Regions from separate parts of the Roseburia hominis A2-183 genome, predicted to be linked through region 1. Evidence: predicted binding sites of a transcription regulator. Region 1 holds the regulator's gene; each other region holds the start of a gene.
The links. Region 1 encodes Rex, which represses fermentation and respiration genes when NADH is low (regulators of the CRP and FNR family bind a similar motif). Its sites were predicted from a motif close to ATTGTTAANTANTTAACAAT; they were not measured.
Positions count from the first base shown of each region.

Region 1 (9,823 bases):
GGACATCACCTTGTCATCCTGCGAGAACACCTGGACGGTGTTTTGCAGCTCCATATATTTTATCAATATGGCAAATTGCTTTTTTTGTGTATCTTTCATGTAGGGGAGCATGGTTTTTAACATCTGCAGTTCCCGTGTCTGTGTCATATAATCAAACGGTGTAAAAGTGGATGTTTCGTTATGATCCATAAGAACCCTTTTTCTTTTAGTTTATGAGCAGAGAAGAGACTTTATGACCGGTAACGCATATCATATAATGTGGGCAAAGGCAAAAGGAAGCATGGAATAAAAGAGGCAGGACTTTTGCCGGAGCGCAATCATATACGCGTCTGTGGAATGGAGATTGGTATGCTTATAATAGAAGGTAACAGTGTATACGAGATTGATGAGGAATGTGTGCGAAAAAGAAAAGTCCCTGAAAAATGCCAGACGGCACAGAAATTGCAGATGCAGAGAAAACGGGATGCGGAGAGCGGTCTTGAGAAAAAGAGCGAACGCTAGAATAATAAAAATGAGGAGCGGCAAATGCCGCTCCCTTTTAGAATCCGTGTGCGTTTTTATTAGCAGCAGCCGAATCCGTTGCCGTTGCCGTTTCCGCATCCGCCGCAGCAGAAGAGAAGCAGGATAATCCAAAGGCAGCTGTCATTTCCACAGCCATTGCCGGAATTAAGACCGCAGCCGTTGCCACCGCAGCAGCACAGCAATAAGATGATCCAGAGAATGGAACCGCATCCGCCCTCGTTACAGGAACATCCACCACCACAGTTTGTCGCAGCTAAATCACTCATATTAAATCCTCCAAATTTTTCTTACACTGTATCTTATGGCATCCGGAAAGATTTGTTACAAATTTTTCTAAAACAATTGTTATGCGTTCTCTAATTTGCTATGATGAACGTAGCAAAACAGAGCCAGATGGCGGGAGGGATGAACATGGGATTTGTTGTAATTGCGGAACCGGATGAAGTAAATGCGGCGCGCATTAAGACGATATTAGACAGTCTGGACAAGGATTTTTCCTATGCACTTGTCGGTTCAGCGGAAGCAGCGATACAGCTTGTGGAGCAGAATACCACCGATGTGTTTATCGCGGATATGCAGATGCCGGTGATTAAGGGAACAGAACTGTTTTCAATGATTGAGATGATGTCTCCGGAGACAATACGGATCGTGATGACTGACGGCGCACGGATTGCAGATACTGTGGCATTTATGAATGAATGCCGTACCTTTAAGATTATCATCAAGCCGTGCCGTGTGGCAGATGACCTCATGGCTCCGATCCGTGCAGCCTTTCGGTATAAGGAACAGCTGGAGCGGGCTGCCGGACAGGAGCAGGAACAGGAGACTGCGTACAGCATGACGGAGCAGGCGTATCTGGAGCACCGCAGGATGTGGCTGATGCGGGCAAGCAACAATAAGAGAGCGCAGGACGTGCTGGCGGAACTGATGAAGGTGAACCTTTCTTTTTCAGATATGGAAGCAGAACGAAAGGAACGCCTCGGACGCTGGTATGTCTGGATTGTATCCGAATACATCAACTGTGTTTCGTGCGGGACTGGCGAGTTTAAGACCGCAGCCGAGGGGCTTGCGGCATTCGGCAATAAACCGGAACAGCAGGAATATTTTGAATTGAGGTGCACTGCCGATGAGGTGGTCGACCCGGAACGGATGAACGAGGTCACTTATATTCTGCGGATTATTACCGGACTGTGTAAGGATATCTTAAACGGCTATCGGATCATGGCAATCCTGGAGCCGATGGAAAAGGTCTATGTGCTTCGTGTGCGCATACAGATGTATAAAGATTCATTCAGAATTAAAAATACAACAATGCGGGAGGGATTGTCACGCGCAACGGAACTTGCGATCGACGCGCTCGGATACAAATCTGTCGTCATGAACAAGGAGCAGGAGACGATTTTTAATCTGGCATTACGGCGCTGAATGTCATAATGTCTGCCATTACTATAACAAAGCATTATATCTGCTATAACTTTTTATTCATTGACAAATAGAACAAGAAATGTATAGTATAAGAAGACGGTATAATTGTATACAATTATGCAAGCGGTTATTTATGCAATGATCAAGAAAGATTATACGACGGAGAGAAGCCGTGAAGGAACCGCCGCATTGGATGATGGCAAAAGGAGTGCAGCTATGAGAGAAGTCGTAATGAATAAGAAAACGAACCTGCTACAGTTGGAAGAGCATTTTTATCAGCTCGTGGATGTGGAAGAGCCGAACGTATTCCACAATCTGTTCCCGTACAGTGAGATACCGAAGATCGCATTCAATGATCGTATTGTCCCGCACAACATGCCGGAGAATATCTGGATTACCGACACGACGTTTCGGGACGGTCAGCAGTCGAGAGCTCCTTATACAACGGAGCAGATTGTAACGATCTATGACTATCTGCATAAGCTGGGCGGTCCGAAAGGACTGGTCCGTCAGAGTGAATTTTTCCTATATAGCAAGAAGGACAGGGATGCGGTCTACAAGTGCCTGGAAAGAGGATACAAGTTCCCGGAGGTTACGAGCTGGATCCGTGCAAGCAAGCAGGATTTCCAGCTGGTGAAGGACATCGGACTCAGAGAGACCGGTATTCTGGTAAGCTGCTCGGATTATCATATTTTTTATAAGATGAAGATGACCAGACGTGAGGTCATGAATCTGTACCTGAGCGTGATCCGCGAGTGCCTGGAGACGGGAATCAGTCCGCGCTGCCATCTGGAGGACATTACGAGGTCGGATATTTACGGGTTTGTCATTCCGTTCTGTGTGGAACTGATGAAGCTGATGGATGAGTACAAGATCCCGATCAAGATCCGCGCGTGCGATACCATGGGATACGGCGTGAATTTCCCGGGTGCCGTGATCCCACGGAGCGTGCCAGGTATTATTTACGGACTGACCACCCATGCCGGCGTTCCGTCGGAGTTGATTGAGTGGCATGGCCACAATGATTTTTACAAGGCGGTCAATAACTCCACAACCGCATGGCTTTACGGCGCAAGCGGCGTTAACTGCTCCCTGTTCGGTATCGGAGAGCGCACCGGAAATACACCGCTTGAGGCGATGGTCTTTGAGTATGCGCAGTTAAAGGGAACACTTGACGGTATGGATACAACGGTCATTACAGAACTGGCAGAATACTTTGAAAAAGAACTCGGCTATGTACAGCCGAGCCGCACACCGTTTGTCGGAAGCAACTTTAATGTGACGAGAGCGGGAATTCATGCAGATGGACTGCTCAAGAACGAGGAGATTTACAACATTTTTGATACGGGGAAATTCTTAAACAGACCGCCTCTTGTATCGGTGTCCAACACATCGGGTCTTGCCGGAATTGCACACTGGATCAATTCGTACTATCATCTGCCGAAGGAGAAATGGGTCGATAAGAATTCGGATCTGGTTAAGAAAATAAAAGTCTGGGTGGATGCACAGTATGAGGACGGACGTGTGACGGTACTTACGGATTCCGAACTTGTGGAAGAGATCGGAAAGTGCTGCAAAGAGCTGAACATCACGATATAGCATGAGGTAAATAGATGAGTGAGGATAATTATTCGCTGAGTTCGCGCGTGTTTCACACAATACGTGAAAATATACTGTCCGGGAAATATGCGACGGACGAGGAATTAAAAGAAAAATCCATCGGAGAGGAACTGGGTGTCAGCCGGACTCCGGTCAGGGAGGCACTGCGCCAGCTGGAACTGGAGGGTCTTGTGACCATCATTCCGAACAAGGGAGCATATGTCGTCGGAATCTCCCAGAAGGATATCCGCGATATTTATGAGATCCGCTCCAGGCTGGAGGGACTCTGCGCGAGGTGGGCGTGCGATAACATCACAAAGGATCAGCTGGATGAGCTGGAGGAGAACATTTATCTGTCCGATTTCCACTCGTCCAAGGGAAATTCCGAGCAGGTGGTGGAGCTTGACAACAAGTTCCATGAAATTTTATACGATGCGTCAGGCAGCAAGGAGCTGCGCCACATCCTGAGGGATTTTCACCACTATGTGCAGCGCGTGCGCAAGGTGACGCTCGCCGTGCAGGAGAGAGCGGTCAATTCAAATGAGGAGCACCGCAAGATTGTGGAGGCGCTAAAGCAGCATGACGGGGCCAGGGCGGAAGAACTGGCGGACGCACATATGCGCAACACCATTAACAATATGGATCATTACGGCTGGGACAATCTGCTCAAGCAGTAAGAGCGGAAGATGCCATGTCAGATAGAACAGAATCACAGCACAGAAAGGAAGCAGCCATGGAAAAAATCAAAATGACAACGCCACTTGTAGAGATGGACGGAGATGAGATGACACGGATTCTCTGGAAAATGATCAAAGACGAACTGTTGTATCCGTTTATCGATCTTAAGACGGAGTATTATGATCTCGGACTGGAACACCGCAATGAGACGGACGATCAGGTTACCGTAGATTCTGCAAATGCAACGAAAAAGTACGGGGTTGCTGTAAAATGTGCGACGATCACGCCGAATGCCGCCCGTATGACGGAGTATCATCTCAAGGAGATGTGGAAGAGCCCGAACGGAACAATCCGCGCCATGCTGGACGGAACGGTGTTCCGTGCACCGATTATTGTCAAGGGGATCGAGCCGTGCGTGAAGAACTGGAAAAAGCCGATCACGATCGCGAGACATGCATACGGCGACGTCTATAAGGCGAGCGAGATGAAGATTCCGGGACCGGGCAAATGCGAACTGGTCTACACGGCGGAGGACGGAACCGAGACAAGAGAGCTGATCCACAATTTTACCGGTGCGGGCGTGGTGCAGGGACAGCACAACCTCTGCAATTCCATCGAGAGCTTTGCGAGAAGCTGCTTTAACTATGCGCTTGACACAAAGCAGGATCTGTGGTTTGCAACCAAGGATACCATCTCCAAAAAATACGACCACACCTTCAAGGATATTTTCCAGGAGATTTATGACAGCGAGTATGCGCAGAAGTTCAAAGATGCCGGAATCACATATTTCTACACACTGATTGATGACGCGGTGGCGCGTGTGATGAAGTCGGAGGGCGGCTATATCTGGGCGTGCAAGAACTATGACGGCGATGTGATGAGCGATATGGTATCCAGCGCGTTCGGTTCGCTGGCAATGATGACCTCCGTGCTTGTCACACCGGACGGAAAGTACGAGTACGAGGCGGCGCACGGAACCGTACAGCGCCATTACTATAAGCATCTGAAGGGGGAGGAGACCTCCACGAACTCCGTCGCAACCATTTTTGCATGGACGGGCGCACTCAGAAAGCGCGGAGAACTGGACGGCAGTCACGAGCTGGAAGAGTTTGCCGACAAGCTGGAAAAAGCTTGTGTTAAGACCATCGAGGATGGTAAAATGACAAAAGACCTTGCGCTGATCACAACCATTTCTAATCCGGTTGTATTAAACAGTGAAGATTTTATCAAGGCAATTCGCAGCACGTTAGAAGGAATGTTATTGTTATGATTTTATCCTGTCAGAATATTTCCAAGTCATTCGGGACAGACGAAATTCTCAAAAATGTAAGTTTTCATATCGAAGCAAATGAAAAAGCAGCGATTGTCGGCATCAATGGTGCCGGCAAGTCTACGCTACTTAAAATTATTATGCAGAAAGAGACGCCGGATACCGGTGAGGTGATCCTTGCAAAAGACGCCACCATCGGCTATCTGGCGCAGTATCAGGATGTGTCCGGGCACCGGACCATCTACGAGGAAGTCCTTGACGCAAAGAAGAACATCATCGAGATGGAGGAGCGTCTCCGCGGGATGGAGGCGCAGATGAATGCGCTCACAGGGCAGGAGCTTGAAGCGCTTCTGGACGGGTATCACCGGTTGAGCCACGAGTTTGAACTGCTGGGCGGCTATACCTACCGCAGTGAAGTGACGGGAATCTTAAAGGGACTTGGCTTTGTGGAGAGTGAATTTGACCGGCAGATGAGCGAACTTTCCGGCGGACAGAAGACGCGCGTGTCACTGGGCAAGCTCCTTGTGACAAAGCCGGATGTCCTGCTTTTAGACGAGCCGACCAACCATCTGGATATGGAATCGATCCAGTGGCTGGAGGGATTTTTGATGAACTATAAGGGAGCGGTCGTGATCGTGTCGCATGACCGCTATTTTCTGGACCGCGTCGTCACCAAAGTGGTGGAGATTTTCCAGCATCAGGGGTATGTCTACCAGGGAAATTACACGGAATTTGCGAAGAAAAAGGCGAAGATCCGGGAAGATCTGTTAAAGCAGTATTACAACCAGCAGCGGGAGATTAAGCACCAGGAAGAGGTCATCACAAAGCTCAAGTCTTTTAACCGCGAGAAATCGATTAAGCGGGCGGAGAGCCGTGAAAAGATGCTGGATAAGATCGAGCGTCTCGAAAAGCCGACGGATGAGAACACGGACATCCATATTGTGCTCGAGCCGGATGTGACAAGCGGTAATGATGTTCTTACGGTGGAGCATTTAAGGAAAGCGTTCGGAACACATACGCTGTTTGACGATCTCTCTTTTGAGATTAAGCGTGGGGAGCGCGTGGCGCTGATCGGCAATAACGGAACCGGCAAGACGACGATTCTTAAGATCATCAACGAACTGCTTCTGGCGGACGGCGGAACCATCGTGCTCGGGTCGAATGTGCACATCGGGTACTACGATCAGGAACATCAGCTGCTCCATATGGAGAAAACGATCTTTGAGGAGATTGCGGATGACTATCCGCAGTTAAACCACACGAAGATCCGCAATGTCCTGGCGGCGTTTTTATTTACGAACGATGATGTATTCAAGCGGATTGCAGACTTAAGCGGTGGGGAGCGCGGGCGCGTCTCCCTTGCCAAACTGATGCTTTCCGATGCGAATTTTCTGATTCTGGATGAGCCGACCAACCATCTGGACATCACATCCAAAGAGATTTTGGAGTCGGCGTTAAACCAGTACACCGGAACCGTCTTTTTCGTGTCGCACGACCGTTATTTTATCAATCAGACCGCAACCCGGATTCTGGATTTGACGGGAGGGACGATTGTCAACTATATCGGGAATTACGATTACTATCTGGAAAAACATGACGAGCTGACCCGGATCTATGTGGAGGCGGAGCCGAAGGCGCAGGCGGCGCAGATGACGGAACAGACCGTGGCGCAGGACGGAAGTGGAACAGACAAGAAAGCGGACTGGCAGACGCAGAAAGCCGAGCAGGCGCGCATCCGCAAGCTTGAGAATACGCTAAAGAAGGCGGAAGAGCGCATTGCCGAGCTGGAGGATCTGATCGCCGGCATTGATGAGGAGTGCGCAGATCCTGCCAATGCAACCAATTCCGCGAAGCTCGGCGAGCTGACCGGCAGACAGAATGAATACCGGAGCGAGCTGGAAAAATGCTACGAGGAATGGGAGCAGGTATCGATGGAGCTTGAGTCGTGAGGGATGCCGTCTGGTTGTTAAATTTTTGACACATTGACAGATATCTGGTTTATCACTATAATAAAAGAGATGTTTTGATAGAAAGGTGGGCATCACCATGCAGGAAAAAGAAATATCACAGGCTGTCATTCGTCGAATGCCGCGGTATTACAGATATCTGGGAGAATTGCTGGACGCCGGGGTAGAACGTATTTCTTCAAATGATCTGAGCCTCAGGATGAATGTCACCGCATCCCAGATTCGTCAGGATCTCAATAATTTTGGGGGATTTGGCCAGCAGGGATATGGATATAACGTAAAATACCTATATGAGGAAATCGGCAAGATTCTAGGACTGAACCAGCAGCACAATATTATCGTGATCGGTGCCGGAAATCTCGGGCAGGCACTCGCCAATTACGTGAAGTTTGAAAAGCTTGGATTTATGATCATCGGACTGTTCGATGTCAATCCGGCGTTGGACGGTGTGACTGTGCGCGGGATCAAGATCCGTATGCTGGATGAGCTGGAAGATTTCTGTAGAGAGAACAAAGTAGACATTGCAGCGCTTACCATGCCGAAGGAAAAAGCGGACGCCATTGCCAACCGTCTGGTCGGTCTTGGCATTCATGCGATCTGGAATTTTGCACATGTGGATCTGGAATTGATCAATAAGGACGTTGTTGTGGAAAATGTCCATCTCTCGGACAGCCTGATGCAGTTATCCTACAATATTGTGAAGAATCAGCGCGCCAAAGAGAACAGCCGTCAGACAGATTAAAAGAGGTCCTGCATAGCAGGATCTCTTTTTTACTCTATAGGGAACTTTGTTCCAGTGTTTTACTGAAATAAAATGCCGGGTGTGATGCCGGCAGGCGGGAGGGAAAAGATGCGATATATCGTAAACAGCCGGGAGATGAATCTTTATGACAGCCGGACAATCGAGGAATTTCATATGCCGCAGGCAGTGTTGATGGAGCGGGCGGCGTTTTCCTTTGTGGAGACACTGCGCCGGGAAAAACGGAATACGTCAAGAACACTCGTCGTCTGCGGCAGCGGCAACAACGGCGGAGACGGCTATGCGATCGCCAGAATACTCATGCAGGCGGGAAACACCGTCGATGTATTGGAAGCGCCGCACACAGGAAAAGCGTCCGTCGGCAATCAGCTCCAGAAGAAGATCTTTCTTGCGTACGGCGGTAAGATCCTCACGGAATTTCCGGAGGGGAAGTCCTACACGCTCGTGATCGACGCGGTATTCGGCGTGGGATTATCGCGCAGTGTGGAGGGAGAATACGCATCGTTAATCGACCGGATGAATGCCATGGAAGGGGCGAAGGCGGCGGTTGACATTGCTTCCGGCATTTCGGCGGACAATGGAAATGTGCTGGGAACCGCTTTCCGGGCAGATCTGACGGTCACATTCGCGTTTGAAAAGGTGGGATGCCTGCTGTGGCCGGGCAATCAGTACGCCGGGAAAGTCGTTGTGGCGGATATCGGGATTACGCCGGATGCATTCGGGGAGCGCAAACCGGCGGTGGCAGCGTTAGAAGACGCGGATCTGTCCCTTCTTGCCGCAAGGGAGAGCCACTCCAACAAGGGAACGTTCGGCAGACTTCTCGTGATTGCCGGAAGCCAGGGAATGTCCGGAGCGGCATATCTTTGCGCGAAAGCCGCATATGCAAGCGGCTGCGGGCTGGTGCGCATTTTTACACCGGAGGAAAACCGCGCCATTTTACAGACGCAGCTTCCGGAGGCGGTAATCACGGCATATTCCTCCAAAAAGGCGGAGGCGCCGCAGCTTTTGGAGGCAATGAGCTGGGCGGACACGATCGTGTGCGGACCGGGGATCGGCACGCCGGATACGGCTGCGGGGATGGTTCGCACAGTGATCAAGAATGCGGCGGTTCCGGTGCTTTTGGATGCGGACGCGCTGAATGTGATTGCAAAAGATACAAACCTGCTGCTTCTGCCGCACACGGAACTCGTGGTGACGCCGCACCTTGGAGAGATGAGCCGGCTGACGGGGGATTCGGTGGCGTATCTGCAGAATCATCTGATTGAGGCGGCGGATGAATTCGCAAGACAGTATAATGTGATCTGCGTCTTGAAGGACGAACACACGGCTACCGCGATTCCGTACAGCCAGACATGGCTGAATGTATCCGGCAATGCCGGGCTTGCAACGGCGGGAAGCGGGGATGTCTTAAGCGGTATCATCGGCGGACTGATGGCGCAGGGAATCCGTGTGGAGCAGGCGGCGCCGCTCGGCGTCTACCTGCACGGAAAGGCGGGCGAAGCGGCAGGTGCGCGGCGCTCCATGCGCGGCATGACGGCATCGGACATTCATGACGGAATGTGCGAGATCCTGGCCGGACTGGAACAGACGCAGTCACAGCCG
Region 1 covers NC_015977.1:1,709,919-1,719,741, reverse strand. Annotated here, with positions in the region: gene RHOM_RS07710 (hypothetical protein) at 1-189, opposite strand, end outside; gene RHOM_RS17685 (hypothetical protein) at 349-501, shown strand; gene RHOM_RS07700 (hypothetical protein) at 561-788, opposite strand; gene RHOM_RS07695 (response regulator) at 934-1,947, shown strand; gene RHOM_RS07690 (2-isopropylmalate synthase) at 2,164-3,546, shown strand; gene RHOM_RS07685 (GntR family transcriptional regulator) at 3,561-4,223, shown strand; gene RHOM_RS07680 (NADP-dependent isocitrate dehydrogenase) at 4,280-5,494, shown strand; gene abc-f (ribosomal protection-like ABC-F family protein) at 5,491-7,443, shown strand; gene RHOM_RS07670 (redox-sensing transcriptional repressor Rex) at 7,541-8,203, shown strand; gene RHOM_RS07665 (bifunctional ADP-dependent NAD(P)H-hydrate dehydratase/NAD(P)H-hydrate epimerase) at 8,312-9,823, shown strand, end outside.

Region 2 (9,823 bases), 340 kb from region 1:
CATACGGTGCAATTGCTTTCAGTTTGTCCTCAGACTTCCACATACGGCTTGCATCCGGCAGATCACGTGTCAGATGGATCGCATCAAACTCACACTTCGTCGTACAGATTCCACAGCCGATACACTTATTCTCATCCACAACCGAAGCTCCGCAGCCGAGGCAGCGCTTTGCCTCTGTCTTGATCTGCTCCTCGGTGAGTGTGCAGCGCAAGTCGCGGAATGTCTCCTTTGCCACGCCGGCTTTTGTGCCCGGAATCTGGCGTTTTGCGTTGTCAAATGTCTCCACGTCGATGTTGTTCTTATCCAGCTCGATGAACTCTCTGCGGTTACGTCCGAGTGTTAAGCTCTGTCCCGGATTGACAAAACGATGCATGGATACAAATCCTTCTTTTCCTGCTGCAATGGCATCGATGGCAAAACGCGGTCCTGTGTATACATCACCGCCGACAAAGATATCCGGCTCTGCGGTCTGATAGGTTACCGGGTCAGCGATAGCTCCGCCGTTCGGTCTGATCTCCACTTTTGTTCCCTTTAACAGATCTCCCCAGACGATGGACTGTCCGATGGAAAGCAGCACGTTCTCGCACTCAACGGTCATCAGATCATTCTCATCATACTGCGGGTTGAAACGTCCGTCCGCATCCTTGACGGAGAGACACTTCTTGAAGACGATTGCCTTCACTTTTCCGTTCTCTGTCAGAATCTCCTTCGGACCCCAGGAATTGTTTACGGAAATGCCCTCTTCCTCAGCCTCTGCCACTTCATCCTTTGCCGCCGGCATGATGTCGCGGGACTCCAGACAGAACATGGAAACCTCACCGGAACCTGCGCGCAGCGCTGCTCTTGCCACATCGACTGCCACGTTACCGCCGCCGACAACGACGGTTCTTCCGGAAAGCTTTGTGCTCTCATCCAGGTTCACGCTTCTTAAGAATTCCACACCGGTCTTCACGCCATCAGCGTCCTCGCCCGGAACTCCGGCCTTGCGTCCGCCCTGTGCACCGATTGCCACGTAGAATGCCTTAAAGCCCTCCTCGCGGAGCTGCTGGATCGTCACGTCTTTTCCTACCTCTACGCCGCACTTGAAGGTAACGCCCATCTGGCGGAGAACCTCGATCTCTGCGTCAATGATATTTTTCTCCAGACGGAACGACGGAATACCGTTTAACAGCATACCGCCCGGACGAGACTCTTTCTCGAATACCGTTACCGGATAACCCATCTTTCTGCAGTAGAACGCTGCGGAAAGACCAGCCGGGCCGCCGCCGACAATCGCAATCTTCTGCGGCAGATCCACGCCGGTTCCAAGATGGTTGACAATCTCCGGGATATAGCGCTTATCCGCATGCATCTCCTGCTCTGCGATGAATTTCTTGATCTCATCGATGGCTACCGCCTGATCGATCGTTCCTCTGGTACATGCATCCTCACAGCGGCGGTTACAGATAGAACCACAGACTGCCGGGAACGGATTCTCGTTCTTGATCAGCTTTAAGGCATCCATGTATCTGCCTTCCGCTGCCATCTTCACATAACCCTGTACTGGAACGTGTGCCGGACAGGCAGTCTTACACGGAGCTGTACCGGTCTCATAGCAGTTGATCTGGTTCTTGTCACGGTAATCTGTGCTCCACTTCTCCGGTCCCCACTTTGTCGCATCCGGAAGCTCCTGCTTCGGATAAGTGATCTCACCGTTCTTTGTGCACAGCTTCTGTCCGAGCTTTGCAGCACCGGTCGGACAATACTCCACGCAGCGGCCGCATGCCACACAGTTTTCCTTGGTCACATGTGCGCGGTATGCAGAGCGGGACATGTTCGGTGTATTGAACAGCTGGGAGGTGCGCAGCGCGTTGCAGACGCCGACTGCACAGTTGCAGATTGCAAAAATCTTATCCTCGCCGTCGATATTGGTAATCTGATGTACATAACCCATCTTCTCGGCGCGCTCTAAAAGCTCTAACACTTCGTCAAGCTCCACATAGTGTCCTCTTCCGGTCTGTACCAGGAAGTCTGCCATATCGCCGACACCGATGCACCACTCGCCCTCGATATCGCCGGTTCCCTCTCCGCGGACTCTCTGCTGCAGACGGCAGGAACACTGCCCGATCGCATACTTGTCCTTGTATTTTTTCAGCCAGTGGGAAATGTGTTCCACATCTGCAGATTCCTGCGCTGCCGGAATTGCCTTCTCTACCGGGATAACATGCATACCGATACCGGCTCCGCCGAGCGGCACCATCGGTGTCACCTTCTCTAACGGAAGTCTTGACATATTCTCAAAGAAATCAGCGACCTCTGTGTGCTTTTCCACCTGCTCTTTGTTCATTACCATGAACTCGGCGCTTCCCGGTACATACATCGGCAGAATGTACTGCTTCTCATGCTGCGGATTCTCCCAGTTGTACTCGATGATTCCGACAACCGCCATCTCCTGCAGCAGCTTCTCAAGCTCTGCCTCCGGCTTCTTGGTCTTCTTTGCCAGCTTCGGAAGGGTAATCGGCTTGCGCACGTCCATGCACAGTGCCACTTCCGCCATCTCATCGGTAACCACACCTGCAAGACCCCAGTATTCCGGATCGTTTACCGTGAGCTTCTCCATACCAAGCTTGTACGGAATACGGTCGGTAATCTTTTTCCCGAGCTTTAAAATCAGTTCTCTTTCTTCTGCCATAACAGTCTCCTTTTTCCTTCGTTTTTCGTTGTTTTTCCTGTTTTTTTATTCTGTCTCGTCTGTTTTCGTCTTATATTTGCATAAATAGTGCGCACTCTAAGAGTGCGCATACTCATAGCCTGTGTATACCCATAAAATATGTATGCCGCTTCCGGCAGTTTTTAATTATTCCACTGTTTTACTTCCGTGCGAAGCCAGTCGTACCACGCATCCATCCCCTCGCCGGTGCGGGAAGAGATCGGAATGATCTGAATGTTCGGGTTCAGCTTCTTCACGCGCTCTTTGCATGCCTCGATGTCAAAATCAAAGTATGGAAGTACATCGATCTTGTTGATCAAAAGCACGTCGCAGATGGAAAACATTAACGGATATTTTAACGGCTTGTCATCCCCTTCCGGAACGCTTAAGATCATGGCGTTCTTTACGGCTCCCGTATCGAACTCTGCAGGGCAGACCAGATTGCCGACGTTCTCGAGAATGGCGAGATCCACGTCCTTTGTCTCGAGGCTCTCAATGCCCTGTCTCGTCATGTCCGCATCCAGATGGCACATGCCACCCGTATGGATCTGGATTGCCTTCGCGCCAGTCTGTGCGATCGTGTCGGCATCCACATCCGAATCGATATCCGCCTCCATGACTCCAATGCGCATCTCGTCTTTTAACGCGCCTATCGTCCGCACCAGCGTGGTCGTCTTTCCAGACCCCGGTGAAGACATCAGATTCAGAAGAAATGTTCTGTCTGCCTTTAACTCAGAACGAAGCACATCTGCTTCTCTGTCATTGTCTTCCAGAATGTTCTTCTTGATTTCAATCACCTTAAACTCACTCATTCGTATGCCCCTTTCCCTGTGCCGAGGTATTCCTTTGTTCGGTTGCGTTCTGGTCATACCTCATGTTTGTCTAAATTTTAACACACTTTTTCTGTGAAATCAACGCTATTTTGCACTATATTTACGGTTCTGTTTTTGTGCAATCTGCCATCTGGAATCTGGTATGACCAGTTTTCTTGCCAGAAGACAGACTTTTTTATGTAATAGGAAACTTCGTTCCTATTACACAAAAAGGAGAGCAGCGCAACAAGTGCTCTGCCCTCCTTCTTTTTAAACCTGTATGCGGTCTGCGATTTCTTTTCCAAGCGCCACCCGCTCATTCTGCACCCCTATGATCAGACTGTCCCGCAGCTTACGGATGACCTGTATGGTCTCTCCCTCCTCCACGTGATGCTGGCGCAGAAAATCGACTGCCTCCGGCAGCCCGAACATCCACTTGATCGTACATATATCTCCTGCCTGTGCTTTTGACAATGCATACATAAAAACCCCCTCCTTTTGTTCCCATTGTAAGTACCTCAATATCTGTTAGTCAATGAAAACATTTTTTATTATTATTCGCATTTTTTATCATTTAAGCATGAATTTTCTGGCATTTTCATTTTTTCGTGATATGTACGACTAATCGTTTTTTCTCATTTTCGCTCAATCGCGTGCGAGGGACAGTTCTCACAGCAGTTCCCGCAACGGAAGCAATGATTCCGATGAATCCGGTACGGCGCGCCCTCCTCAATGCACCGCTGCGGACATACTGCCGCGCAGGCGTCGCATCCCATGCAGGCTTCCGTGATGTATATCCCTTCTCCTTTACACCGACATCCCCAAGCGTGTAAGTCTCCCGGAAAATCGGATTTAACTTTATATCCATATCTTCTATAATCGGAATATATTATCTCCTTCCAAACTAAAACCCCAAGCTATCTGCATTAAGCAGAAAATATTTCATGCCCATGATTACAAATCCTTCCTCATTTCTCCAAGGCTTTTTTGTTCCATTTACTATAATAATCTTCTTAAATGAATCCGGAATATTACGGAGTGAATTAAGTTCCTGTGTCTGCTTCTCCTCAGAAGTCATATCATAAGCTACCTGAATATAATATCTCTGACTCCCCTGGTTCACTACAAAATCAACCTCTAACTGCTTATGAACCCTCTTTCCCTCACTATTCTTTGCAAATACATCCACAATACCGACATCCACATTGTAACCACGCACAAGCAGCTCATTATAAACAATGTTCTCCATAATATGAGTCGGCTCCTGCTGTCTGAAGTTCAGTCTGGCAATCATCAATGATAAGAACATTTGCACGATCCTCAGAATTCAAAGGAAGAATGGCATCCTTGATGATTCGGGTTGAAAGTATTGTTGTGAAACGGATCCAGTTAATCTGAATCATTTTCATAAAACGATATACAGTATCCTTCGCAAAATCAGGAGTGTTCCGTCGTGTGATCAGGTTCATGTACATGCTTCTGTTAGAAAAAATCAGCAGAAACAGATACTGGAAAATTTCCATTACTGGAACGCCTTTCTTTTTGTAGGCATTGGACGCTTTCAAAGCTGAAGAAACATGAAATCTCGTAAAAATCTTTTGATAGATTTTGAAATCTGCTTATCATTTTGAGTTGCTTAGCGGAATGTTTTGCACAATGAAACTTGGAATATTTTTTGTGCAATCTGCCAGTATAAACTTAAATGCAAATCTTTTGACACCCGAATCCTTTCATAAAAAAAGAGCCTTCCATATCCTATGAGATTAAATCTCAAAATTCAGATATCCGGCTCTTTTTCGTTTTCTTCAAAATTTTTAATTTTTACTTTTCTCTGTCAAATGCCGCGTAAGCGCTTCTTCTTTCAGCAACATTTCCATGATCTGTTCATATTCAAAGATGCACTGTAGTTCTTCCTCATTGAACCTGTTCAGGGCGATCTCATCCATCTGCCTGTGCATACTTTCGTCGTATCGCTGGTGCTCTGTGTAAAACTGCTCTCCCTTTTCAGTCAGAAACGCAATGATCTGCCGTTTGTTTTCTTCATTCTTCCTGCGACAGACGTATCCTTTCTTCTCCAGACGTGATGCGATCTGCGAAACTGCCCCCTGTGTAACATTCATCTCTCTGGCAATCTCAGACATAGTACGTCCTTCACCGGGACCGATCGCGATCACAAAGTGTGCCTCTCTCATGTAGAGTTTATCACCTGCCGTATACTCACGGTCTGAATCCATATACTGTACAAAAGCTCTTGCTGTATTTCCCTGCTGATGTAATAACTTTCCGATTAATTTGATACGCTGTTCCTTCATCTCTATCCCCTCCGCATATAGAATTATTGCAGACAATTCCAAAAATTGCAAGGAAACATTTTACGGCAGTAAGTTAATGTTCATTCAGCAGTAAAGCACTTGCTATTTTGCTGCGTATGATTTTTTATTTTTGCAGCATTGCAACAAACTTCAGTGTAGAGATCACACCGGTAGATAATACTCCTTCATCCACATCAAAGAAACCATTATGATGTGCTGCACCCGAACCGTAGGACGGATTATTAATTCCAAGGTGTGCCAGTACACTCGGACAAATTCTTCGATAGCAGGAGAATGACTCCGATGCATACCATGGCTCACAAGAGGAAACCGTTACGTTCTCCGGAAGTACCTCCGGCAATGCAGTGGAAATAAGATTTGAATAATACTCATCGTTGATCACTGGCGCACATAAAACACAGAAACGATCATCAAATTGTACCTGACAATTATTCATTGCGGCCGTATGCTCTGCTACATTCTTAAAGATTCGGACAGCTTTTTCTCCTTCTTCATCATTGAAGAAACGCAGGGAACCAAGTATATCCGCTGTGTCCGGGATGACATTTGGTGCTTCACCACCCTGGATACTGGTCACACCTAACGTAACCGTTCTTCCGGCAGTAATCTGATTGACCCAGGCCGTCGCTGTATTGGTCAGAATAGAGGCTGCACAAAATACAGGATTTACCGACATATCCGGTCTGGAGCCATGTCCCCCTCTGCCGATAACCTTAATGCCGACTCCCGCAGCACCAGCCATTCGTGGACCGGCACTAACACAAATCTTTCCGGATTCAAGTCCTGCATAAACATGGATTCCCCAGCAAACGTCCACACCATGGGCGCTGAGTTGATTTAACATAGCCAATATTCCTCTGCCATCCTCTTCTCCTTCTTCAAAGCAGAAATAGATCACGCCTGTCAGATTATCACGTTGCTCTGCAAGAACACGCATAGCTCCTAATAACATTGCTGTATGGGCATCATGACCACATGCATGACTCGTATGTGGGTCATCGGACACTACAACACGAGGACCTGCAAGGTTATTTGGCTCCTCCGGTACCAGAAGCGCATCAATATCTGCCCGGAGCGCAATACGTGATCCTGGCTTCCCTGTGTCAAGAATTGCGATCCAACCGGTATCACCGGCTTTTTCATAAGGCAGACCGGCTTTTTTTAATCTCTTCTTCAATAAAAGCACTTGTCTTGAATTCCTTACCGCTTACTTCAGCAAAACGATGAATGGTACGTCGGCTTTCAATCACATAATCCTGCTGTGCTTCTGCCTGCAGGCGGATTATTTCATTCGTCAGCATAAAAACCCTCCTCCTTTTGTTCTACAAAGCTGCATTTATGTGCTTTTCTGAAATTAGTTATTTAATACAGAAGCGATCCGATCCAGAGCCTCTACCAGCGTTTTTCTTGTACAGCCAATATTCAGCCTTAAATGACCTTCGCCGCCTTTGCCAAACCATGGTCCCGGTACACAGATCACTTCTTTTCCCATAATAATCTTCTTAATAATCTCTTCGTCTGTCAGTCCGGCACTGCCAAGATCCAGCCAGCATAAAAATGTACCCTGCGGTGCTGTAAATCCTACATTATGCTTTTGACACCACTCTGAAACAACCTCCACATTTCCCTGAAGGTAAACTAATAATTCTTCCAGCCATGCCTCTCCTTCCGGTGAATATGCCGCCTGTACCATCTCCAAACCAAACGTATTGGATGCGCTGTATGAATAAGCATCAATCTCCTGATCATACTGTTTTTTCAGTTCTGCTGAAGAGCTGAAAATATTCGCAAGGCGAAGTCCTGCTACATTAAAGGTTTTTCCAAGAGATGTGCACAACAGATGCGGTGCATCACTTGCCAGCGCAAACGGTGTGTGAACATATCCTGCATATACAAGATCACTGTGGATTTCATCCGCGATCACAAGGACATTGTTCTTTTTACAGATCTCACCGACACGGGCAAGTTCCTCTTTTGTCCAGACTCTTCCCACCGGATTATGTGGGCTACATAAAATCATAATCTTCGCATCCGGATCTGCTGCCTGTTCTTCAAGCAGTGGGAAATCCATCTCATATAGTCCATCATTACAGATCAGGCCATTGTTCACCATTACTCTTCCTGTTTTCTTGATCAGTTCTGCAAATGGATCGTATACAGGTTGCTGAATAATAACTTTATCTCCCGGATTACTGAATGCACGGATTGCAACATTGATCGCACTGACAACGGTCGGCATCATGGAAACAAGGTCCGTATGGATCTTCATTCCAAATCGCTTATCAAACCACCAGGTTAATGCATCATAATACTCTTGCTTATAAGAGCAATAACCAAAAATCTCTTTATCGGCTCTTTCTTTGATGGCTCTTACGATGCACTCCGGGCATGCAAAATCCATGTCTGCGATCCACATCGGGATCTCATTTTCCGAAACTTCTATCGGAAGATACCCCTTTAATCCTTCCGGGCGCCATTTCACATCACTTGTACTTCTACGATCGACCTCACGGTTAAAATCTACGCTCATCTTCATTTTCCTCTTATCTTTTTACTGCAATTGCCTCAATCTCAACTTTCGCATTTTTTGGTAAAGCTGCTACTTCAAATGCTGCACGTGCTGGAAATGGTTCTGCAAAAAATTCTGCATAAACCTGATTCATTTCCGCAAATTCTGCGATATCAGCAAGAAGTACTGTTGTCTTTGTCACATCTGCCATCGTCATACCATTCTCTGCTAAAATTGCCTGCACATTTTTCAGGGACTGACGTGTCTGGCTTGCAATGTCGTTACCTGCAAACTCTCCTGTTGCAGGATCGATTGGGAGCTGTCCTGATACAAATGCGATGTTTTCAGCTGAAATCCCCTGTGAATATGGACCAATTGCTGCCGGTGCCTGCTCTGTTTTGATTTCTTTGTTTGCCATACTTTTTTCTCCTTAAATGAAATATTTTTTATCTTAATAAAAGCATACTCGTTTTAGAAACTAAAGTCAATATATTTTAGAGTCTAAAGTGTAGAAAAAAAACACTACTTTTTGTGCAATGTGTTTACATATATGAAATTATTTTTTAACTATTCGGATACTTATTGATCATACGCTCGATCAGCTCAACCGATTCCTTGATTCCGTAACTTGCACTGTCAATACACAGATCATAGTTGACCGCATCACCCCATTTTTTACCGGTGTATGCATGATAATAACGTTCATGGCGTTTATCTAACTTCTTTAACAGGTGTTCCGCTTGCTTGTAGTTTAAGCTGTTTATTTCCATCATACGGCGTACACTCTGATCAAACGATGCTGTGATGAAAATACTGATATGTGGGATATGATGATTCGTGAGTACAACGTCCGCACATCTTCCCATAACAATAAAGTCCTCGTGCTTTGCCATATCACAGATCAGATCACTCTGGTTAAAGAAAATGGCATCCTGAACCGGAAGCCCATGATATTTCTTAAAATCTTTGAAAAATCTGCCTGTTCCGGTATCTTTTTCAAATTTCCCCATCATCTCTTCCACATAGTTAATTTGATATTAACAACCTGATGAAAAGAGAATTTTTATGAATCACAATATACAGACATTCAAAACAAGCCAACATCCGGTCTATACTTTCAGCCGGAAAGTTTTCACCGAAGGAATGCGGGACGGATTTCCGATCGCACTCGGTTATTTTGCGGTATCCTTTTCTCTTGGAATCGCCACAAGGAATGCCGGTCTGAATCCTTTACAGGGATTTCTTGCCAGCCTCCTCAATAACGCCTCAGCAGGTGAATATGCTGCTTTTACACTGATCGCAGCAAATGCCACTTATCTTGAAGTTGCGATCATCACGCTAATCTCCAATGCCCGTTATCTTTTGATGAGCTGTGCACTTGCACAACGCTTCTCGGAAGACACCCCTTTTATCCATCGGCTTTTTATCGCCTATGATGTGACCGACAAGCTGTTTGGGATCACAATTGCACGCCCCGGCT
Region 2 covers NC_015977.1:2,046,143-2,055,965, forward strand. Annotated here, with positions in the region: gene RHOM_RS09195 (FAD-dependent oxidoreductase) at 1-2,671, opposite strand, end outside; gene hypB (hydrogenase nickel incorporation protein HypB) at 2,833-3,501, opposite strand; gene RHOM_RS09205 (FeoA family protein) at 3,772-3,984, opposite strand; gene RHOM_RS18370 (hypothetical protein) at 4,137-4,277, opposite strand; partial or broken gene RHOM_RS09215 (ATP-binding protein) at 4,406-4,804, opposite strand; partial or broken gene RHOM_RS18415 (IS4 family transposase) at 4,779-5,116, opposite strand; gene RHOM_RS16535 (MarR family winged helix-turn-helix transcriptional regulator) at 5,316-5,813, opposite strand; gene RHOM_RS09230 (amidohydrolase) at 5,938-7,020, opposite strand; gene RHOM_RS17580 (hypothetical protein) at 6,974-7,135, opposite strand; gene RHOM_RS09235 (MalY/PatB family protein) at 7,189-8,364, opposite strand; gene RHOM_RS09240 (RidA family protein) at 8,378-8,761, opposite strand; gene RHOM_RS09245 (cytidylate kinase-like family protein) at 8,907-9,356, opposite strand; partial or broken gene RHOM_RS09250 (AzlC family ABC transporter permease) at 9,487-9,823, shown strand, end outside.
Region 2: the regulator Rex is predicted to act here: its motif matches at 3,567-3,586, upstream of hypB (hydrogenase nickel incorporation protein HypB).

Region 3 (9,823 bases), 320 kb from region 1:
TCAAAAATATCTCTGTGCAGTTCTATTATCTCGCCCAGCTCACAGATACTCTCCGGCCTGACATAAAGTCCTGTCTCCTCTTTTACTTCACGGATCAGCGTCTGCTCATAATTCTCACCCGGCTCCTGCCCGCCTCCGGGGATCTTATATTCTCCCTCCTGGCTGCACTGCATGGCAAGCCTGCCGTCACGCACAATGATCGCCCGTATCGAATACTTTTCATAGATACCCGTCGTGCCCTCATAATCACGGGCATCAAATGTCGCAAGGATCTTCATACGCATTTCCTCCGTGCCGCTTCACTTTTCTTGAATTATATTCCCTTTTTGCAATTATCGCAATATTTTTCAAATATTTTTATTTTAAACATTTTCTGTAATAAGAACACAGTTTTCTAATTGCAGAAAAAAAATCCACCCCGGTCGATTGACCGGGATGGATTCCCTCTTCGGATGGGATTTACATCATTCCCATTCCGCCTGCGCCGCCTGCCGGCATTGCCGGTGCGTCCTCTTTGATGTTTGCCACCACAGACTCTGTGGTAAGTAAGGTAGATGCTACAGAAGTTGCGTTCTGTAATGCGGTTCTTGTCACCTTAACCGGATCCAGGATACCCTGCTCTACCATGTCTACATACTGCTCCGTTGCTGCGTTAAATCCAACGCCTGCCGGAGATTCTTTTACTTTATTGATGATGACTGCGCCCTCTAATCCTGCATTTGCGGAAATGTAGTACAGCGGAGCCTCCAATGCCTTTAAGATAACCTTCGCACCGGTCTTCTCATCGCCCTCAAGCGTATCTGCGAGTGCTGCCACATCCTTGGTTGCATGAATGTATGCGGAACCGCCTCCTGCAATGATGCCTTCCTCGACTGCTGCTCTCGTTGCGTTTAACGCATCTTCCATACGAAGCTTTGCTTCCTTCATCTCCGTCTCAGTTGCTGCGCCGACACGGATCACTGCTACGCCGCCTGCAAGCTTTGCAAGACGCTCCTGTAACTTCTCCTTGTCGAACTCGGAAGTTGTCTCCTCGATCTGACCGCGGATCTGGTGGATTCTCGCCTGAATAGCGTCCTTATTGCCTGCACCGTCCACGATTACCGTGTTCTCCTTCTGAACTTTAACGGATTTTGCACGTCCGAGCTGATCCATTGTGGTATCCTTAAGCTCTAATCCGAGATCGGAGCTGATAACCTGACCGCCGGTTAAGATTGCGATATCCTCGAGCATTGCCTTTCTTCTATCGCCGTAGCCCGGAGCCTTGACTGCCACTACATTGAAAGTACCACGCAGTTTGTTGACGATCAATGTTGTAAGTGCCTCGCCCTCGATGTCCTCAGCGATGATGAGAAGTCTTGCGCCGCTCTGTACGATCTGCTCTAATAACGGCAGGATCTCCTGAATGTTGCTGATCTTCTTATCTGTGATTAAGATATACGGATCATCCAGAACCGCTTCCATTTTATCCATATCGGTGCACATATATGCGGATACATATCCACGGTCAAACTGCATACCTTCTACCAGATCAAGCTCTGTCTGCATGGTCTTGGACTCCTCGATGGTGATAACGCCATCGTTAGATACCTTCTCCATCGCATCTGCTACCATGTTGCCGACTTCCTCGTCACCTGCAGAGATAGCTGCAACTTTTGCGATCTGATCTTTTCCTTTTACTTTGGAAGACATTGCAAGGATGGACTCCACTGCCTTGTCTGTTGCCTTCTTCATACCGCGGCGAAGCACGATCGGGTTGGCGCCTGCCTCCAGATTCTTCATACCTTCCTGGATCATTGCCTGTGCAAGTACGGTTGCGGTTGTGGTACCGTCACCGGCAACATCGTTGGTCTTGGTTGCAACTTCCTTGACGAGCTGTGCTCCCATGTTCTCGAATGCATCCTCAAGCTCGATCTCCTTTGCGATCGTCACACCATCGTTGGTGATAAGTGGTGCTCCGTAGGACTTGTCGAGTACGACGTTTCTTCCTTTCGGTCCGAGTGTTACTCTGACGGTATTTGCCAGCTTATCTACGCCGGCTCCTAATGCTGTTCTTGCCTCTGTTCCGTATTTGATTTCCTTTGCCATGACTGATCTACCTCTCTATCTCTTATTCTGATTCAAATTACAGGGATGCTTCCCAGCTGCTTATTCTACGACAGCCAGAATATCGCTCTGTCTTACAATGATGTATTCCTCTCCATCCAGCTTTACTTCTGTTCCTGCATATTTGGAATAGATGACCTTCTGTCCGGTCTTTACCTGCATGGTAACTTCCTTGCCGTCTACCATTCCGCCAGGACCTACGGCGATTACCTCTGCCTCCTGCGGCTTCTCCTGTGCGCTGCTGGTAAGAATAATACCAGACTTTGTGGTCTCCTCTGCCTCACACTGTTTTAATACAACTCTGTCACTCAATGGTACTAATTTCATTTTGTAGACCTCCTGTTTTATGATCTGAAATAATATCTTTCGTTTTGTTATTAGCACTCATTTCGTTTGAGTGCTAACCGATAGTGTTATAATAGTTTTTTAGCATGTGATCTGCAACCGGATATATTCCGGTATATTTGCATTTATATTGCTCTTTTCTCGTTTTTTCTTTTGTTTTCTTGTATTTTTATATTTTCATCCATTTTTTGTGATTTTATACTTTTTTTAGAAACTTACCGTCGCTTCTCTCCAACGACCTGTTTCACCGTTTTGCGGACAGTTTTATTTCCCTCCGACCACAGGAGTTTTAAGGCTTTTGCAAAGACCTTCTGGCTCTTCTCCGGCAGGTGGCTTTTCGCCTTCATCAGCTCCTGCACCGCCTTCCATTTGCTGTGGTAAAAATCATCCACCGTCTTAATGTCCGCCGCTTCAAGCATGCCGAATACCGTATCCACAATCTGTTCGCGTTCCTCCCCGTTCAGCTGGTAAATCCATGCCTTCATCGTCTCATCCAACATCAGGCTCTGGGCCGCCACCTCCCTGACATAGACAAAGGATGTGCCGAGCACCTCCCACGACATGGCATCGTGCTGCTGGATTCCACTGTTGGAACTGCGCACCACCTCATACGCCTCCTGGTGCTCCAAGAGCATTCCGACAATCGAAGATTCCGGCAGAATCGTGTGGATTTTCGGCAGTACGCGCTGGTATGCCGCGCCCTCTACAATATCCCTGCGGAACCCAGGTCCGTCGTTGCTGTAGACCGCAAGAATCCGGTCCTGCAGCCCGCTGCTGCAGTGGACTGCAGCATAGACAGCAAGATTTCCGCCCTTGGAGTGACCCCCGATGCGCACGGGGCAGCTGCCATCTCCAAGCATCTGTTCCACGTACGCAGCGGCTTTCAGCTGACCGGGCGTCTCCGAGAGGTATCCCATATTAAAATCCTCTCTCCACCCTGTGATCGTATTGTCCGTGCCGCGGAACGACACATAGATACTGCCATCCGGCAGCCCGGCGCACATGACCGCAAACTGTGACTGCTCCTCCTCACTGATGTCATTGACGTAACCCCAGAGCTTCACGTCACGAAAACGCTCTGTTTTCGCCATCTTCTCCAAAACAAACGGCGCCGCCTTTGTCATTGACACCCGCGCAAGGATCTCCTCCCTGCTGTTCTGCTCCCAGAACGCGGCGGATGCCTCCGCAAGCGTGACTGCCTCCGCCTCGCTCTGCCCGGTCACAATCCCGTCAAACGAAGTATATACCAGCTCCGCAAAAAGCAGATTATCCACCTCGTTAAATCCGGACGCGGTGAAAGTCAGATCCCCCCGCCAGTCCAGATAATCCATCATGTTTGCCATCCCGCTCCTCCTTCTCTTCCCGCTGCAATCCCGTTGCTTCCTATCCGATCAGCCCATAGTGCTTCAGTCCGTTTTTAATTCCATGATTCATAATATCGGTCGTCACATACTCCGCGGCAGCCTTCGCCGCAGATGCCCCGTTTCCCATGGCGATGCCATGTCCCACATAGGTGAGCATCTCCAGATCATTCGTGCTGTCGCCGAACGCATACGTATTCTCCCTGGCAACCCCAAGTATGTCACATACCTGCGCTATTCCGGTCGCCTTGGTGTAGCCCTTCGGCACCACTTCAATCAGCTGCGGATTGTGTTCAATCACATCAAAATGCGGCACCAGCTCCGCTTCCACCGCACGCACGCTCGCCCCGTTCATATAAGCGCTCAATTTGTTGATCTCATACTCCGTCTGCCCGCGGATCTCCCGCACATCCTCTCCCAGTTCCCTGCGAAGGTACTGGATAAACGGATCTTCCTTAAAATCTTCCCCGTTTGCGTAGATATAATGCGGTCCCTCCAGCACCGCTTCCATGTGGTATGCCTCAATGACACGTAGAAGTTCCTCCGCTTCTTCAGGCGTAAGCAGCCTCTCGCACACCTTCTTTCCTTCATATTCAATATGTGTGCCGCACGCCGCCACAATCCCGTCAAACCCTATTCCAAGGATCTTCTCACTGCGGATGTTCGACCGGCTTCTGCCGCTGCACAAAAACGCGTAATTCCCGTCAGCCCTAAGTTCGCGTATCGCTTCCGTTGTACTTTCCGGCACCTGCATGTGCTCATTCCACAAGGTTCCGTCTATATCAAAAAACACTGCTTTTTTCATCTTTTCTCTCCAATTCCCATTCTCTTGCGTAAAAGTCAGTTCTGCTATATGCAAAACATTCTCTTCCCCGCCGCATGGTGCACATCCTATCCTATAAAGGAAAAAAAACAACCGCGCGGGCTGAACTCATTATATCAGCCCGCGCGGTGTCTGGCAACTTGCGGTTTCTATTTCAAATATCCTGTTACTCTCTGTGCATGGAGATGGTGTTCATCTCGTAATGCTCAATGTTCTCATGAATTCCACGGTCATCTGCCTGGGAAATCAGAGTGTCACGGTTCTTCTTGGAAGAGATCTGGTCGTTGAACGCACTCGGTCCGCCGACACAGCCGCCCTCGCATGCCATACCCTCGATGAAATCCTCCGGCAGTCTGGCTGCTTTCAGAAGAAGCAGTGCTTTCTTACACTCGGCAGCTCCGTTTGCAACGCATACCTTTGCATCGATCTCATCCTCAGACTCTTTCAGACTCTGAAGAACAGCTGCGGTTACACCGCCGGAATTTGCAAAACGCTTACCGAAGGTGGATGCGATCTGATCATCGTTTGCAGCCGGCTGCAGTACGACGCTCTTCGCTTTCATGATCGCACGGATCTCACTGTAGGTCAGTACATAGTCTGCATTGCCCGGAATCTGCTGATCCACAACCTCAGACTTCTTTGCGATACACGGTCCGATAAATACCGTGATGGCTTCCGGATCTCTTGCCTTGATAAGGCGGGAAACCGCACACATCGGAGATACCGTCGTCGATACACAGTCTGCCAGATCCGGATAGTGCAGGCGTACCATATTTACGAATGCCGGACAGCAGGAGGTAACTTTCTTCTCGCCCGCCTTGTAAGCTTCCGCCCACTCCTCGGACTCGTAAGCTGCCGTCATATCACCGCCGAGACCTACGTCGAAGAAATCGGTAAATCCGAGTTCTTTCATCGCATTCTTCCAGCTTGCCATCGTGATGTCATCCCCGAACTGTCCCTCGGTCGCCGGTGCAGCCATCGCATAGACATGCTTACCCTCGCGCAGTGCGTTGATTACATCTACAATAAAGCTCTTGGAGCCGATCGCTCCGAACGGACAGCTGTGGATACATTTACCGCAGCGGATACATTTCTTCTTATCGATGACGGAGATACCGTGCTCATCGTATGTAATCGCGTTGACCGGACAGCTGAACTTACACGGTCTCTTCAGATGTGCGATTGCATTGTACGGACAGGCCTGCGCACATCTTCCACATTCTTTACATTTTGTAGGATCGATGTGGGAGCGGGTTCTTCCCGGCTCAATCGCACCGAATTTGCAGGCATTGATACAAGCCTTTCCAAGACAGTTCTGGCAGTTCTCCGTTACAATATAACTGGAAATCGGACAGTCCTCACATGCAGAACTGATGACCTGGATCACATTGCCGTCATCAGTCAGACCTGGCGCTTTGCCCTCCGCCAGACGGACTCTCTGTCTGATAATCTCTCTTTCTTTATAAATACAGCAGCGAAACTGCGGTGTCGGACCTGGGATCAGGCTCATTGCGATATTGTCTCTCTTCTCGTCAAGCTCACCGGCAAATGCCAGCTTTGCCACTTCATAGAGTACGTCGTGTTTGATTTTGATCACGTTTTCATCAGCATACATCGTGTTTTACCTCGCCCTTTTCTATTCGTTAATTTTTTAACCATCTTAGACATTATATATTATCTGTATGGAATTGCAAGAGAAACGCATGTATTTCTTTGCGTACATGATGTATACCGTCAAATTGTAAAAAATCCGACTGCTGTTTTGTGCAATATTTTTCTGGGAAGTCCACTGTACTGTTACTTTGGTACCTGTTCCATCAGGAACGCCCGCATCTGCTCCTCTTCCCAGATCACGGGAACGGGGTAGTTCGGATTGCCCTCTTTGAGCGCGCGCGCCGCAAGTTCCGGCACGTCCTCCTTGCGCAGCATGGCAAGCTGCTCCGGGATGCCCATGCTCCGGTTCATCCGGCGGATTCTCTCAATAAACGCCTCCGCCAGCACGGCGTCCGTCTCCTTGCTGTTTCCATCCTCCGCCCCGGATGCGCACACTTTCCTCTCCATTCCTGCTCCGGACATTCGCACTTCCCTCTCCGGCTCTGCTCCGGACATGCGCACTTCCCTCTCCGGCTTCCCCCAGGCTGCGCGCACTTTCCTCTCCAGCCTGGCCAGCGGCTCATACACGGCACTCCCGTATGCCGCAAGCACCTTCGGCAGCAGAATCGCATTCGCCTCCCCGTGCGGGACATGGTAGAGTCCGCCGATCCCATGTGCAATCGCATGCACGTACCCGACATAGGCATTGGTAAACGCGATCCCCGCCTCGTAGGAACCGGTCAGCATATTCATCCGTGCCGCCTTGTTCGCAGGTTCGCGGTAAGCCGTCAGCAGATTGGCACCAATCAGGCTCACCGCCTTCATGGCATGCGCTTTCATTTTCGGGGAACAGAACCGGTTGCAGTACGCCTCCACCGCGTGCGTCATCGCATCCATCCCACTATAGGCGGTCATATCCGGCGGCAGGGAACAGCTAAGCCCCGGATCGAGAAATGCGTAGCGCGGTATGAGACAGTAATCCATGACGGCATGCTTATAGTGGCATGTCTCGTCCGTGATGACAGCCGCCAGCGTCACCTCCGAACCGGTTCCCGCCGTCGTCGGCACCGCAAGAAGGAGCGGCAGCTTTTTGTGGATCTTAAGCATCCCGCTCATTTTTCCGACCGGGAGATCTCTCTTTACAGCGCGCGCTCCCGCGACCTTGGCGCAGTCTATGACAGAGCCGCCTCCGATGGCAAGGATCGCCTCACAGCCGGATACCAAAAAACATTCCGCTGCCGCCTCCACCTCCGCCACGGTCGGATCGGGCGATACACCTGTGTATAACACCGTCCGGATGCCGGCATCCTCACACTGCGCCAGAAGCGGCGCGACCGTCCCGCGCCGGATCGTTCCCGGCGTGGTAATGACCTGCACCCCTTTTATCCCGTGTGTCTTCAATAATTCCGGTATCCTGGTGATACACCCGTCCCCCTGCACCAGCGTCTGTCTTCCCGCAGGAAACAGGGAAAGCATCCCCGCGCAGAGCGCCTGATAGACGCGGTATATGGCATGTTTTCCATTCATCTTATTCCTCCTGCCCTTATGCTTCCCCATCTTTCTGCAGGGCATACTTTTTCACATAATGATAATGCTGGATCGCCACATTGACCGGAGAGAGCGTTGCCGACGCGCCCGTCGCGCGCACATGCAGACAGCAGACCGCCGCCTTTGCCACAAGCGCCTTTAACGCCTCCACATCATCCGCCGTTCCCGCGGATACCACAACGCCGACACGCGGCACAAGCACCGCGCCGTATTTTCTTAAGAGTCCAAGCATATCTCTGCGCACATGAAGACAGCACGGAATCTTCCTGCCGATCATCTGCGCCATATCATCCACCTGCGCCGGGATTCCCCGTCCGCTCGCCGCGCAGAGAAGGACTGCCGGCGTATCGCAGATTCCCACATAATGAAAATGCTTCTGTAAGACGTGAAACAGCTTTTCCTGGCGCTTCTGGTCTTTTCTCGGCTTCTTTTTCGGCTGTCCCAAAATGCTCCTCTTACAGATCTCCTCTAAGAGCATGGCGCGGGAAAACGCCTCCTCCCTGTCCTTTCCGCAGATCAGCACGCCGTGGTGCACCATAAAGACCACCTTTGCTCCTGACTGCATGGCATCGTAGACCGCCCCTGCAAGCTTCTCCGTACTGGAAAGCCCGTATGCCGCTCTCGCGATCCCGCCGAGCTTCTCTGCCTCTTCCTCCGTCATGGCAAGCTGCTCAAAGCCGCAGAGCCCGATCGCCGTGGCATAGGTCTGATGGGTGTGAATGACATACCCCACCTCCGGGAATATCTGATACGCCGCCAGATGCACACCCTTTTCACTCGAAGGCTTATGCGCGCCGCAGCACACACCGTTTCTTATGTCCATCAGCACCAGATCCCGCGCCGTCATCGTCTCATAATCCAGCCCGCTCGGCGTGATGACAAAATGATTCTCGTCGATACGGCAGCTGATATTGCCCCAGGTTCTCGCCACCAGTCCCGCCTGCTGCAGCTTTTTTCCCTCCGCTGCGACAAGGCGTCTCGCCATCTGTTCTTCCATTCCAGTCTCCTCCGCTTCTGCCGGTGCCCGCTGTCACCCGGCTTTTTCTCTATTCTCTATTATCTTCCATCAGAAGCTGTTTTGCAACCGCATGTGAAACATTATATGTCCGAAGTCCCGTCGCATTTAATGCCTCTTCATTCGCCTCGCAGTACAGCTGATACCAGCCCTGCTTTCTGTAGTCCGCCGCGCCGCTTTTTCCCGCATATTTTTCAATTGCCGGCGCCGCATCCGTCGAGAGCGTGTAAAGATAGCTGTAGTCCACCGTCTCCTCCCCGGACGCTTCCCACGAGGTGTGCGTCAGATTGTAAGCGGCGATAAAATAATCCACATGCGAAAAGGAAAATACGAGATACACCGCTCCCACCAGAACAAATCCATACCGGAACAGCGGAAACTGCGGTTTTACGATCTTTGCGATCACGCCAGCCATCAAAAGTGCAATCACCGCCAGTGCCACCAGCACTGACACACGCAGAAACGTCAGTTGGTACGCCCGGATATAGAGAAGCATCCGGCAGGCGCTCGACGCTGTCATAATAAGCGTGCAGCCTGAAATGGCAAGGAGCAGCGCCTTCAATACTCTGTTCTCCTTAAAATAGCTCTGGATGAAAAGCACCGCCGCCAGATTCAGCACACATACGAACAGAAGCTGAAAAAAACCGCGTCTGGCGTACTCCGCATAAGTAACCCCCGCCGGAAGCTGCATGTTTCCGATAAAAAGATACACGATCTGGATTGCCGAAAACAGAAGATACAGCACGGCAATCGGCGCGGTAAACGCAATCGCTATCAGCGGTTCCGCTGTTTTTCCGGCGGAAGGCTTAATGTCTGCCGCGTGCTTTTGTACATACCGCACACCGCAGTAGGAGGATAAGAATCCAAACACCAGCATGAGCAGAATCCGAAGCAGCTTCACCGGGAACCGGAACACTCCCGCAAACCGTACGAGCAAATCTGCAAATACCATGTCCGCAGACATTAACAGGAGCACCAGAACCATCAGACAGGGCACCGCCGCGCAGATCCCGATGAGAACATACCAGCCCGCAT
Region 3 covers NC_015977.1:2,030,454-2,040,276, forward strand. Annotated here, with positions in the region: gene RHOM_RS09115 (NUDIX domain-containing protein) at 1-278, opposite strand, end outside; gene groL (chaperonin GroEL) at 460-2,085, opposite strand; gene groES (co-chaperone GroES) at 2,146-2,430, opposite strand; gene RHOM_RS09130 (DUF2974 domain-containing protein) at 2,664-3,791, opposite strand; gene RHOM_RS09135 (Cof-type HAD-IIB family hydrolase) at 3,832-4,614, opposite strand; gene RHOM_RS09140 (4Fe-4S dicluster domain-containing protein) at 4,799-6,247, opposite strand; gene RHOM_RS09145 (iron-containing alcohol dehydrogenase) at 6,430-7,752, opposite strand; gene RHOM_RS16530 (class II aldolase/adducin family protein) at 7,769-8,770, opposite strand; gene RHOM_RS09155 (DUF4153 domain-containing protein) at 8,820-9,823, opposite strand, start outside.
Region 3: the regulator Rex is predicted to act here: its motif matches at 6,272-6,291, upstream of RHOM_RS09140 (4Fe-4S dicluster domain-containing protein).